Regions from separate parts of the Paenibacillus sp. FSL R7-0331 genome, predicted to be linked through region 1. Evidence: riboswitches for the same ligand, from Rfam matches in the RefSeq annotation. Region 1 holds a riboswitch; each other region holds the start of a gene.

Region 1 (4,489 bases):
TGCTTCCCTCCATCTCAATATGCATATCCTCACGCATGGACCTGCGCAATGTATCGTAGAGCTCAACCGAGGTTTTACCGCGCTGGGCGGAGCTTAATGCCAGGAAGTCTCTTTTGTGCTGCTCTATATGCTGAAAAAGCTGCAGCAGGGAGGGGTAAATCCCGGCAGCCGAAATCTGTTCCATTCCTTCATAAGGCTGCAGCAGCAGCTCAGAAATATTCCGCAGAAAATCATCATGGATGTCCAGCAGCAGATCCTCCTTACTTACAAAATGCTTATAAAAGGTGCCGCGGTTGTAGTCCGCCCGCCCGGCAATATCCATAATGGTTACTGTCTCATATCCCTTTTCCAAAATCAGATCAACAAACGCTGTCTTCAGTGCCTGCCGGGTACGTCTGACCCCTCTGCTTAAATCCTCTTCGTGTTCCAATGCCATCTGCCTCCACCGTGTTGATATCGTTTTATTATAACCATCAGAGGTTATACAGCAAAAAAACGGATTTTTGAATGTAGAAACAACAATTATAGCTGAAATGTTCAAAATGCTCAGCAGAGCGCTACATTTGATATTAAAATGTCGCCAAGTCAACATTATCTTATATTATGATTATTGTCACGACAAGTATATTGGGTGTAAGCTTGTTTCAAGAGATAAGGCGATTTTGTTACAAAATCCACTTACTCCCCTACTATAAAACAAAGGAAGCGAATAATAATGAGTCAATCACAGGTTAAAACAGCTGTCATCACAGGTGCCGCAGGCGGTATCGGAAAAGAGCTTGCCCGCCGCCTGGCCGAGCGTAAGCTGAATCTGGTACTGGTCGATTTGAATGAGGAAGCGATTCACACAGTCATTCAGGAGCTGGGCTTGGACGATACGAACTCACTGGCTGTCCCAGCCGATGTATCAAAGGAAGAAGATGTGCAGAATTATGTGAATCAGGCTGTGGCGAAATTCGGGACGATCGATTATTTTGCCAACAATGCGGGTATTGAAGGCCCGTCCGGGCTGGTGGAAGAGCTGAGTGTGAAGTCGCTGGACCTGGTATATAACGTCAACGTCCGCGGGGTATTCCTTGGGCTGCAATATGTCATTCCTGTTATGAAAAAGCAAAAATCCGGCGCTATCCTCAATACCTCCTCGCTGGCAGGCCTGATGGGTGCTCCGGGGATGTCTCCATACATTATGTCCAAGCATGCTGTGATTGGTCTGACCCGGGTAACCGCTAACGAGCTGGCACCGTTCGGTATCCGCGTCAACGCTGTGCTGCCGGGAACCATCAACACCCAAATGATGCGTAAGATCGAGAAGAATTCAGGCAGCGCCGATGACTTCAAGGCTGCCAATGAGGCGGCTACACCGATGGGACGTTACGGAGAACCGCAGGAGGTGGCGGCCGTAATGAACTTCCTGCTATCCGATGAGGCTTCATTCGTAACCGCATCGCTCTATACCGTTGACGGCGGGATGATCGGCCAATAATTGGCTGGCTGACAGTAAACGTTATTAATAAAAGTAGAGATGCTATTTACAAAAGTGCCCCTTAGCGGGCACTTTTGTTATGCCGCCGCCGGCAAAAGAAGGAATGTGCCGCTTTATGTCGAATTATAAATAGTGCTAGACACTAAATACCAAATATGTTTGTAATTCTGAGGCGCCAGCTGATGAACAAAGGCAACTCCGCCGAAAGGCGGAAGACGCAAAGCCACCGGTCTAACCCGCTTTTACAGCGGTATGATAGCGGGGACGCTCATATAGTTTGGTTTTTTTGCTGTCTAAATAGGCCAAAGGAGAGTTGCAGACATGCTCTAATACATAAAATAAGCCATTTTGCCTGGAGAATTTGCCGTGTGAAATGAAAACCGATGATTGTATTCTGAAACTTCTGATTGCTCGTCAGCAAATCTATTAAACAGAACTGGAGTTGTACTAACATGATCGCAGAAACTACAATGCACCCTGAATCCAATACCATCTTTATCAGCCTCCACGGGTTTGCCGACCTGGATGAGACGATCAAAGAGGTTGATACTTTCGAAGCCCAAATGCCGCATTTGCCGCTTAAAGAGATGTCGCTGATTATTGACTGCTCGGATATGGCGCCCTTTAAGCCGGAAATTCTGCCGGTGCTGGAACGCTGCTATGTGCTTTATAACAGCTTTAAGCATGCCGTACTGGTTAACCCGGGCAAGATTGTGGCAAAGGGACAATTACAGCGTGTAGCTCCGAAAGCCGGATTTGAAGGACAGTTCGTAGATACGGTTGATGAAGCGTGGGCTATTGTAAAAGGGTAGCCAATATGCGCAGAGTGCGGACGGTGTGACCTGAAACGCTGAGAAAAAGACAAATACACTAACAAAGGTGGGCCGTTATGGTTAACGTAAGAATTGCAGGAACTGAAGTGTACCATCCGCCATTCAAAGTTAGCAATGAAGAATTGGCTGAACAGGCTGGCGAAGCTGCAGACAAGCTTATCGGTATTTGGGAGTATTTTGGCCGTAAGGATCGTTACTATGCAACAACCTATGAAGAAAATACGCTTTACATGGCGATTGAAGCCTCCAAAGCATTGCTGCAGAGCAGCGGGCTTAGACCCGAAGACCTCGACATGATCGTTGTCTCCTCCGGGACACATGAGTATAGTGCTCCGACAGACGCTGCGCTCTTGCACCAGGCGATTGGCGGCAAGCACTCATGTATCGTCTATGACAGCAATGCGAATTGTGTGGGGATGGTGGTTGCTGCCGATCAGGCGGCACGTGCGATGATGACCAATCCGCGGGTGAAATATGCGCTGGTTGTCGGATCGGAGCAGATTGCCCGCTTTTATAAAGAAGGTGATTTAGCTTCAAAAGGCTTATGCGGAGATGCAGCCTGCGCAGTTCTGCTGGAACGGGTGGAGGATGGAGGTTCCGGCCTGATTGATTCCTTGTACTATACCAACACGCATAAGGCGGAAGACATGCTATTCCCGTCAGGCGGATTAACCCGGATGTTCAATGACCGCCAGACGCTTGAGGAGAAGAAGATTTATCTGCATCCGGAGTATAACGTCAACGTGGCGTTTCCGACTGCGGTTACCGGAATTGAGAGGCTGCTGGAAGAGCAGGGTTTTGCCAAAAGCGAGGTTAAGCATTATATTCTGAGCCAGCTGAACCTTACTGTGATCAGAGAAATTGCCGGAATCCTGGAGGAGGATACCGCCAAATTTCCATACATCGGGGATAGATACGGCTACACCGGAACCAGCAGCCCGTTCATCACTCTCCATCATGCGGTGAAGAACGGGACTCTTGAGCCGGGAGACCTGTTCTTCTTATGGTCGGTAGGCGCCGGAATTACCAGTTGTGCGACATTGTGGAGACTTTAGAGGAGCCGCCATTATAACGCATTAATAATTGAACAGCATAAAGGGGGTGACTCAAAAGCTTTGAAAAAGCTGCCGGGTCACCCCCTTTTTGAAAATATAAAAATTTATATGTTTTACGCTATCAATAATCCTTATATTTCTCGCAGGAACGGTTACCGCCTTCTCTGAAGGACGGCATAGCCGTTTCTACTTGTATTCAGGAATGTATGATGGCTAATCTGCAGTTCCGATCGCGATAGCAGGCGACAAGGAAGCGTCAAGCAGCTTCATCAGCTTCAGCAGATTGCTCTCCGACATGGCGATGCAGCCGGCAGTCGGCTGGCCTGCGCCCTTCCACACATGCAGAAATATGGCACTGCCTTTGCCGGGAATGATGGGATCTTCGTTATATTTAAGGACAATTGCATACTTATACAGCGGATGAAGGAGACGTTCATAAGAGCTCCAGCGCTTGTTGGGGTCACCTGTATAGGTTACCCGCTGGTTATATTCGGCTGAGGCGGAATCATCAATCCAATAGTCACTGCTGCCGGTTGTGGTATAAGGAATATTCAGGCCGTCCGGGCTTGCCGCAGAACCGAATGCTTCGCCAAGCGGATATACGCCCGAGGGGGTTCGCTTGTCGCCTTCTTTGGTTTTGCCGATGCCGCCTGAACCGAGGGTTACCGGTATGCCGGACAGGATGGTAATCCATTTCCCGTCACGCTTCTCCCTCAGGGACAATACGCCTTTCTGTGAACGGGCGGAGGCTGTCGTTACAACAACCATCTGACTGGACTCCAGGCGGTCAGCTTTGTAGGGCCATGAAGCCATGAACCCGGCAGCCGATGCCCGTGGGGGATTATGGGAGAACACGGCAACCGGAAGCAGCATAAGGATCAGGAAAGCGTGCAGCATGTGTTTACGGGTACTCAGAGATAGGTGCATATGTATAACCTCCCTTAGCACTTATTACCTCAGGGAGGGCGGAAGGAATCCGCAAAATCTGTGCTAAAGGCAGAAAAAAAGAGTCCTTGCGTTATGAACGCAGGACCCCCTTTATTTTATAGGCCGAGAGAAGAGCCTTTTTCCAGCTTCTTGATCTGCTGCTCACCCTGATCGGCAAGCTCACGGAACTG
Region 2 (4,489 bases), 2.7 Mb from region 1:
TTCTCTTTCGGGGCGCTGCAGGCCTCATATAACTCCTCCATCATAAAGAACGGTACGAACTTGTCAGCATCCCCATGGATAAACAAAATCGGCACCTTGGCTTTTCGCACCTGCTTAAGCGCAGAGGCTTCCCCGAAGAAATAACCTGCTTTTATCCGGGTAACCAGACTCGCGCACTGTACGAACGGAAAAGCCGGTAAACGGTACATACGCCGGAGCTGGTAGGACAGCTGGGCTCGGACCGAACTGTAGCCGCAGTCCTCCACGATCGCTTTGACCTGCACCGGAAGCCGTTCCCCCGCAGTCATCAGTACGGTTGCCCCGCCCATAGAAACCCCATGCAGCGTAATTTGCGCCTGCTGCCCCGTCTCTTCCAGCACCCATTCAATCCATTTCACCATATCATGGCGCTCAGGCCAGCCGAAGCCGATATAATCTCCCGCACTCTGCCCGTGGCCTCTCGCATCGGGAAGCAGAACATTATAGCCCAGATGCTCATAATACATTTTCGCTATTGCCCCCATATCCTTTCCTTTTCCGGAATAGCCGTGGGCAATAACAGCAGTACGGCCGGCAGCCTGCTCAGACGCCAGAAAATACCCCTTCAGATCCAGGCCATCCTCTGAAAACAGCTTCACTTCCCGGAAATGCTGGCGCGCAACCCATTCAGCCCCTTCTCCCCAGGAGGCACCGGCAACAGGCGGGTCAACCTTCAGATCCGGACTGCTAACCAAAAACGCCTTCGGTGCACGCTTGATCGCCACCCCGTAGAAAAAAAAGCCTGCATAGCTTAGTGCAGCTGCAGCGATAACAAGGACTGCCGCTATTACTATCAACCACATAGAATGATCTCCTTTATGTTCAGTCATCCGTTTATCTGCAACAATCTTTCTGCTTAACAGCAGAAAAAAAAAGGCTGCCCGGAGCAGTATCTTCCGGCAGCAGCCTTTAAGATAAACCGGCGGACTTACCCTTTCATCCGCCGGAGTCTTACCGTGTTAGCTTTTACGCTTGCCGGTTCTGGTTCTGCTTAGCAGAAGCCCCAGGGCAGCCAGCGTCATACCTGTAATGTAATAGGGTGCCGGACTGGATTCCCCGGTCTGCGGCAATGTAGCGGCTGCTGCTTCTGTAATGCCGGGATCAGTAACACTACCCAGCGGTATTTCATCATCAAGGATAATTTCATCCTCCGGCCCCGGTCCGGCTGTCGGACTCGGCTTCGGCGTTGCTTGTGGTACGATTATTCCGCCTGCGGCAGCAGTTGCACTCGCGCCGGGACCAAGCGGCACAGGATTATCTTCAATTTCCAGTTCATCATCCGTCACAATCGTCCCGATGACCGTCGGACTGGTCGGGGTGGATGGAGTTCCGCCCGGAATAGAAACTACACTGGTGGGTGATGCCGTTGCCGGCACTGTAGGACCAGGCGTTACAGCGCTTGTTGGCGCTGCTGTTGGTGCCGTTGTTGGTGCTGCTGTTGGTGCCGTTGTTGGTGCTGCTGTTGGTGCCGTTGTTGGTGCCGTTGTTGGTGCTGCTGTTGGCACTGTTGTTGGTGCCGTTGTTGGTGCTGTTGTTGGTGCTGTTGTTGGTGCCGTTGTTGGCGTTGCCGTCGGTGCTGCTGTCGGCGTCGGCGTCGGTGCTGCTGTCGGCGTTGGCGTCGGTGCTGCTGTCGGCGTTGGCGTTGGCGCTGCTGTCGGCGTTGGCGTCGGTGCTGCTGTCGGCGTTGGCGTTGGTGCTGCTGTCGGCGTTGGCGTCGGTGCTGCTGTCGGCGTTGGCGTCGGTGCTGCTGTCGGCGTTGGCGTTGGCACTGCTGTCGGCGTTGACGTTGGTGCTGCTGTCGGCGTTGGCGTCGGTGCCGCTGTCGGCGTTGGCGTCGGTGCTGCTGTCGGCGTTGGCGTTGGTGCCGCTGTCGGCGTTGGCGTCGGTGCTACTGTCGGCGTTGGCGTCGTCGTCGGCACTGGTGTTGGCGTTGCCGTCGGCACTGGTGTCGGCGTTGCTGTCGGTACTGGTGTTGGCGTTGCTGTCGGCACTGGTGTCGGCGTTGCTGTCGGCACTGGTGTTGGCGTTGCCGTCGGCACTGGTGTCGGCGTTGCTGTCGGCACTGGTGTCGGCGTTGCTGTCGGCACTGGTGTCGGCGTTGCTGTCGGTACTGGTGTTGGCGTTGCTGTCGGCACTGGTGTCGGCGTTGCTGTCGGCACTGGTGTCGGCGACGGAGTCGCTGTAGGCGTAGTTCCGTTGTCGCGGCCGGTGTATGGCTTATGGTGGAACTCTCCGCTTCCTTCCAGGGAGGCTCCGATCATACTGCCGTTGATCTGCCCGTTGTTAAACGTAATTGCTGCATTCGGGGCCAGTACGGTCCCCATGATACCGATGCTTTCCATCCGCAAGGCTGTCGCCTGCGGGAAGTTATAGAGCACTTTATTCTGACTCACGCCAGTCAGCCCGTTTCCGTTCTTGAACGTGACTGAGGCTCCGTCAATATTAACGATTGCGGTAGATCCCTCCGGTGCGGTAATCCGCAGCTCATTAGCACCCGTAAGCGTACTTCCTGATACTGAGAATACATTCAGCACGGGATCGGTACCGGTCAGTTTAATATTTCCGTAGTTGTCTTCTGTTTTGCCGTTCACAGTCAAAGCTGCAAGCTGCAGGGACTTAGTGCGGAGCAGGGCAAACTCTGAAGCAAAATTAATTACATTCGCCTCCTGCCTTAGCGTCCCCGTCCCGCCCCGCGGTTTGCCGGAGCCTGAGTAAGTACCGCCGTACACGGCACTACCGTTAACTTCCCCCATGTCATAGCTCAGATTGCCGCCTGCCACCAGCGAATCCATTTCTGAGATTTCTGCTGCACTCAGACTATGGCCTACCGAATATCCGCCCTGGGTAAGGGTGATATGACCGCCGGCAGCCATTCTGCCTTCCGAATCACTGTGGTAGCCTTTAAGATCACCGAGAATAAACACATTGTACTTACCCGCAATGCCAGGAAGGGGAGTACTGTCAGCCCTTACCTTACCTTGTCCGGCGGAAGCCAGCCAGCCGCTGACCAGCAGAACTGCAGACATAGCCACTGCAAAAGATAACTTGAATACAGATTTACGATTCATTATTAATTCCCCCCGTAAGATGCGGTATAAACCCCGGCTATAGCAGCACCTTCACCTAAAAAAATGAACAAAAAAAGCCGCCAGGAAGTCAAGCTTCACGGCGGCCGGACGATCGTAGCCCTCTCTCAAAGGCTGTAGACTCCTGGCTTTGCGTCCCGCACTTTCGGGCGGTTTGCGATTATACATGAGAAAGTATGTAGTTGAAATAGAGTAAGTAGTCTATGACATTTGTTACTTTAGCACTAAACTAAGTGTATTCCCTGATCCGCATTATTGTCAATCTATTCCTTATAATATTTTTCCATAATAATCGAAATTTCTGAACGGAAAGGCTTTCAGAGCTGTTTTCCAGCCTATGATCCATGTCATTCTATTAATTGTCAGCCAATCCTCTCTTATACTCCGGAATACTCGTTTTTCATCGTTTAAAATTTAAGTATCTAAATAATGTAATTTAGTATATTCGAACTACTTAAATTTTTAATTAATAATAACCCTCCCGGAATTCCATTTATATCGTATTGTATGCTTGTCTGATTCATAAAAGGCATAATATATCTCATCAGACGAAAAAAAACTGCCGGCCGGTTACCCGCTGACAGTTCATCCCAAGCATTTTTTATTATATTAAAGCAGCTGCAGCCAGCCGATCATTGACATCCAGAGCGGAACACTTAAAAACAGGCCGAACACCAGACCACGGCGGAGATTACCTTCATGATTCATTTTCATACTCCTCTTTTCGGCATAAATTATTTTCAACTTTAGTATTACAAATTTAATATAAATCAATTCCGGATTTTTTATTGTGAATTATGTCACATTATTTTCCTTTTAAAAAAATAAAACAAAAAGCCTTGCCATGGGAGTTGGCAAGACCTGTAGGGTACCATATAACACTGGGGGGTGTCTGGTTTATTCAATATAAACGATCTACCTGAAAATAAGCTGATAGGAACCTAAAAGTTACATTAAAACTGTCCAATAGCCCAAAGTGCCAAATACAACGACCAGCGCTACGGGATAAAAAATTTTCCGGCTTACTTTATCATTAAATGTAAAAAATAAACACAGCATACAAAGCCACGCAATAAGAACACTGCCCATTTCCTATGCATACGCTCCTTCCCGACCTCTGATCTATACTTAGAAGATACCCTCAGGGCACCTGTTACATACCATTTTTTCCGGCATTATTTTTTCTCCTATATATAGAAGAAAAGCGCAGCATCCGGAAAAATCCGGAACACCGCGCTGCATCAATTGTTGTAATTACGGCCTGCGTTAATATGAGTACGGTTCCTTGCTCCCTTACTAATATAAAGCATCCTGATGATTTGTCAAATCGGACTGTTATCCGCAGGCTCTCAGATACAGAGCTT
Region 3 (4,489 bases), 1.4 Mb from region 1:
AATAAAAGGGTTTCGAGCGGAAAGGAGCTTAACCATGAGGGCTGACCGTTTATTATCCATACTGCTTCTGCTGCAGGCCCGCGGCAAAGTCAGCTCTCGCGAGCTGGCCGGACTTCTTGAGGTCTCTGAACGGACTATAGTGCGTGATATGGAGGCACTTAGCGCGTCCGGCGTTCCAGTATTCGCCGAAAGAGGACGAGACGGCGGCTGGTTGCTGCCGGCAGGCTACAGAACCGCCTTAACCGGGATGAAGCCGGGGGAGATAGGTTCACTGCTCCTGACAGCCGATTCTGCTGTCATAGAAGCACTTGGCATCAAGGAGGACTATTCCTCTGCCGTCCGTAAGCTGGAAGCGGCTGCCGCCCAGCCGCAGCACTCACAGATCCAGCTGCTTAACCAGCGCATTCATATCGACGGCGCAGGCTGGCATCCTTCCGGCGAAGCGTATCCTTACCTTACTCTCCTGCAGGAAGCTGTATGGACAGATCATAAAGTCTTGATTGTATACAGTAATAACGATGAGCGCAAAGAGCGGCTGATCTCCCCGCTGGGTCTCATAGCCAAACGCGGTGTCTGGTATGCCGCTGCCCAAAGCGGCGGGGAGCTGCGGACTTTCCGGGTATCCCGGATTATTTCTGCTGAATTAACTGATGACGCCTTTACCCGTCCGGCAGGCTTTGATCTGGCCCGTTACTGGGAGGAATCCACCGCTTCATTTAAGGCAGCACTGCCCCGGTATCCTGCTACCCTGCTGCTCAGCATCTCCGGCATGAAATCCCTCAGGCAGGAGCGTTATGCAGCCGTACTGACTGCAGTGCCTTCTTCCAAAGCAGGCTGGCAGAAGGTTCAGGCTGAGTTTCACACACCGGAATCAGCCTGCAAAATCATTTTGTCTCTGGGACAGGAGGCTGTTGCAACCGCGCCTGAGGAGCTGGTGAACATGCTGGTAGAATCATTACGGGGAACCTCTTTTTTATATGAAGAAATTGCGCAATCCGCCTCAGCCGGAGAATCTGGAGTTTGAAGTTTTATGTCAGTTTTTACAATAGACTGTTTCCCCGCAGATCACCTATACTATTACAATACACACCATCTTTTTTAGGGGGAATTTTATTATGGACTGGATGACCAAGCTTCCGTTAAAGCAGAGAATCGTTGCCGGCTGTTACCTTGTTGCCGCTTTGTTCGCTGTTCCGGTTTTAATCACTCTTGTAATGATTGGCAAAATCGTTCTCGGCATTATCCTTATTGCTGCACTGGCCGGTCTGACTTATCCTCTCGCGCGTTTCGTTGAGAGAACGCTTACATCTTCATTTGATGAATTCTCCAATGTTACCCACACCATTGCCAAGGGCGATTTTACAAGCCGGGCTGATGAGAACGGGTCGATGGGCGAGGTCAGCCGCTCCTTCAACGTTATGATTGACAAGCTCAAGAGAATTCTGACCGAAGCGTCACAGATCACACGCCATGTAATGGATGCCAGCAGAGGCATCGAGGACAAGAATCACAGCCTGAAAATTGTAATGGCCCAGGTGGCCTCCTCCTCCAACGAGCTGGCGGTCGGCGCCAATGAGATCTCAGCGGATATTGCGGACATGACGGAATCCATCAAGGATATTGAAACCAAGGTGGCCAACTACACACACTCCACCAAGGAAATGAATAAACGCTCCATACATACGCTTGAATTGGTTGAGCAGGGACGTCTGTCAGTAGATACCCAAGCAGAAGGCATGCGCAAAAACATCGAGGCTACCAATAAGGTTGCCGGTACCATTGAGGCGCTCTCCCAGAACGCACGCGGCATTTCCATGATAGCCAAGTCCATTACCGAAATCGCTGAGCAGACCAATCTGCTGTCGCTGAATGCTTCAATTGAGGCGGCACGCGCAGGTGAGCACGGACGCGGCTTTGCCGTTGTCGCCCAGGAGGTCCGCAAGCTTGCAGAGGAGTCAACCGCCTCAACCAAAGAAGTCTTCGGCCTGATCCGCAGCATTGAAACCGATATTAAGCAGGCTGTAGAGAATATCGCGATTAACGAAGAGGTTGTACAGGTACAGAATGAACTGATCGTGGAAACGGCCCATATCTTCTCCCAGATCGTCCAAAGCGTTCAATACATAACCGAGCAGATCGCCGCCTTTTCCCAGGAAAGTGACCTTATGCTGGAGAGCGCCCTCAAAATTTCCGGTGCCATTGAAAATATATCGGCAATTACCCAGCAGACGGCAGCCGGTACTGAAGAGGTGTCCGCAGCCATGAATGAACAGATCAACGCTCTCCAATCCGTTGCTGATGAGACAGACAAAATGACCCAGGCAGTATTCCAGCTGCAAAAAACCATTCACATTTTCAAGTTCTAAGCAAGCATTACTTCAGTCCTAGAGCTGCCGCTTACATCATGCGGCAGCTCTTTTGGTTTTTGTAAGACGGATTCACTGAATTGTCCTGCAATTCGTCAATTTTCGCACTTTTCTGCATAATTGTATTGACAATGATAGAGTTAAAAATATATTGTAAAAGTAAATTTAACCAAAGAAATATTATCCAACTTAGTACCTAACCAAATATCGGCAAAGTTCTCCGAAAGGAAATGACGCAAAGCCATGGATCTACAGTCTCAAATCTTGGGGCCAGGATAGCCAGGTTGCAGCCGGGACGTTAGAATAATTACGTTCTTAACGGCTATACGTGCAACTGGCCTGTGCTCATTAGAGCACAGGCATTCTATTGTCACTGGAGTCGCTAGAAAAATACACAACGGATAGGGTGGAACTCTTGAAAACAGTCGCAGATTATATGGCTGAGGCACTTTACAACCTTGGCGTAACACATTCCTTTGGTATTATCGGCAAATCTATTTGTCCTATAGCTCTTAAGATGGTTGATTACGGCATTGAATTTATTCCGGGCAGACATGAGTCCAGCTGCGGCTTCGAAGCCGCCGGCTATGCACTCAAAACCGGAGGGCTTGGTGTTGCCTTCGGGACCTCAGGCCCGGGCGGAACCAACCTCCTTACTGCAGCAGCACATGCCAAAGCCAATAACCTCCCTGTTCTGTTCATTACCGGTCACCAGTCCATTAAAGAGCTCGGAATTCCCCAGTGCCAGGACTCTTCATCCTATCTGGCTGATCTGGCGGATATGTTCAGACCGGCTACCTTATTCAGCAAGCTGGTAGAGCGCGGAGATCATTTCAGTACGATTTTTAATCATGCCATTTCTATAGCCCTGAGCGGCAAACGCGGACCGGTACATCTGTGCATCCCTTTTGATGTGCAGACCGAAATGCTTGAGGAATGCCGCATTGTCATTCCAGAGCGCGAGACTGTTGTCAGCACTGGTAATTTCGAACGCGTAATCGCTGCTATTAACGAATCAACCCGTCCGCTTATTATCGCCGGTAAAGGCGTTAACCGGTCAGGAACACACCAGGAGCTTATTCAACTGGCCGAAACCTTTAATATCCCTGTTGTTACCTCGCCGGGCGGAAAAGGCGCTATCGCCTGGGACCATCCGCTGTACCACGGCCCGTGCGGTGTAGGCGGCTGCAAACACGGGGATGACATGCTGAACAGCAGCGATCTTTATATTGTGCTCGGCTCACGCCTGAGTGATATGACAATCTGCAATCTAAAAGCCGAGAATCATCCGGCAACACTGATTCAATTCGATTCCGATCCTACCTTTGTCGGCAAAATCTTGAATTCGCAGACGATTTCGGTCAGCGGTGATCTGCGTGACAACCTGAGCTACTATCTTCAGCATATCGACAGGGATACCGTTATCAGACATGAAATTACAGCAGATGCTAATTACCATGACGAATTGCCTATATTGCCTAAGCTCTCGATTGCTTCGGTCCTAAGTACACTAAGCGATCAGATTCCTTATAACAGCTCGGTATTTGTAGATGATGGCAGCCACGGCTTCCATGCCGTGAAATGGTACAATGTTAAGAAGCCGGGAAGCTTTATCTTTGATGCCTATTTTGCCTGCATGGGCAACGCTATCGGCATGTCGATCGGCGCCAAGGCAGCATCACCTGATGAGACCGTTCTCTGCATCACAGGAGACGGCTGCTTTATGATGCTGGGCGCAGAGATCAATACTGCAGTCTGCAAGAACATTCCGGTTATTTTCATCGTGGTTAATAACATGCAGCTGGATATGGCACTCAAGGGTATGGAAAAGACAACCGGCAGAATCGACGGTACCCTCTTCGAGGTTCCGATGGATGCAGCGAAATTCGGTGAGTCCCTCGGCGCCGTAGGCTATAAGTGTGAAACTGCGGAGCAATTTGCCGCAGCTATTGATGACGCAGTTGCTTCAGGAAAGGTAGCTGTTATTGAACTGCTTACTGACCGTGACGAAATGCCTCCGACGGCGCACCGGGTATTGAATCTTTAATAACATTATTCAGGGGGTTTTCTTAAGTGGAAAGTTCAGTGAACAGCGGGCTCAAGCATTTTACCAATCTCTCCGG

The links. A riboswitch is a leader RNA that binds a small molecule or an ion and turns the genes downstream of it on or off. The one in region 1 is predicted to bind cyclic di-GMP.
Positions count from the first base shown of each region.
Region 2: linked by a shared signal. The riboswitch ahead of R70331_RS30925 (choice-of-anchor A family protein) and the one ahead of R70331_RS13280 (hypothetical protein) in region 1 are both predicted to bind cyclic di-GMP.
Region 3: linked by a shared signal. The riboswitch ahead of R70331_RS19830 (thiamine pyrophosphate-binding protein) and the one ahead of R70331_RS13280 (hypothetical protein) in region 1 are both predicted to bind cyclic di-GMP.

Region 1 covers NZ_CP009284.1:3,188,170-3,192,658, forward strand. The annotation lists gene R70331_RS13270 (TetR/AcrR family transcriptional regulator) at 1-430, opposite strand, end outside; gene R70331_RS13275 (SDR family NAD(P)-dependent oxidoreductase) at 716-1,483, shown strand; cyclic di-GMP riboswitch class I at 1,665-1,755, shown strand; gene R70331_RS13280 (hypothetical protein) at 1,936-2,295, shown strand; gene R70331_RS13285 (ketoacyl-ACP synthase III) at 2,373-3,371, shown strand; gene R70331_RS13290 (L,D-transpeptidase family protein) at 3,585-4,298, opposite strand; gene R70331_RS13295 (toxic anion resistance protein) at 4,415-4,489, opposite strand, start outside.
Region 2 covers NZ_CP009284.1:478,220-482,708, reverse strand. The annotation lists gene R70331_RS02085 (alpha/beta hydrolase) at 1-842, opposite strand, end outside; gene R70331_RS30925 (choice-of-anchor A family protein) at 999-3,107, opposite strand; cyclic di-GMP riboswitch class I at 3,204-3,294, opposite strand; gene R70331_RS30245 (alpha/beta hydrolase) at 4,475-4,489, opposite strand, start outside.
Region 3 covers NZ_CP009284.1:4,597,886-4,602,374, forward strand. The annotation lists gene R70331_RS19820 (helix-turn-helix transcriptional regulator) at 35-1,024, shown strand; gene R70331_RS19825 (methyl-accepting chemotaxis protein) at 1,116-2,366, shown strand; cyclic di-GMP riboswitch class I at 2,566-2,658, shown strand; gene R70331_RS19830 (thiamine pyrophosphate-binding protein) at 2,773-4,413, shown strand; gene R70331_RS19835 (carboxymuconolactone decarboxylase family protein) at 4,440-4,489, shown strand, end outside.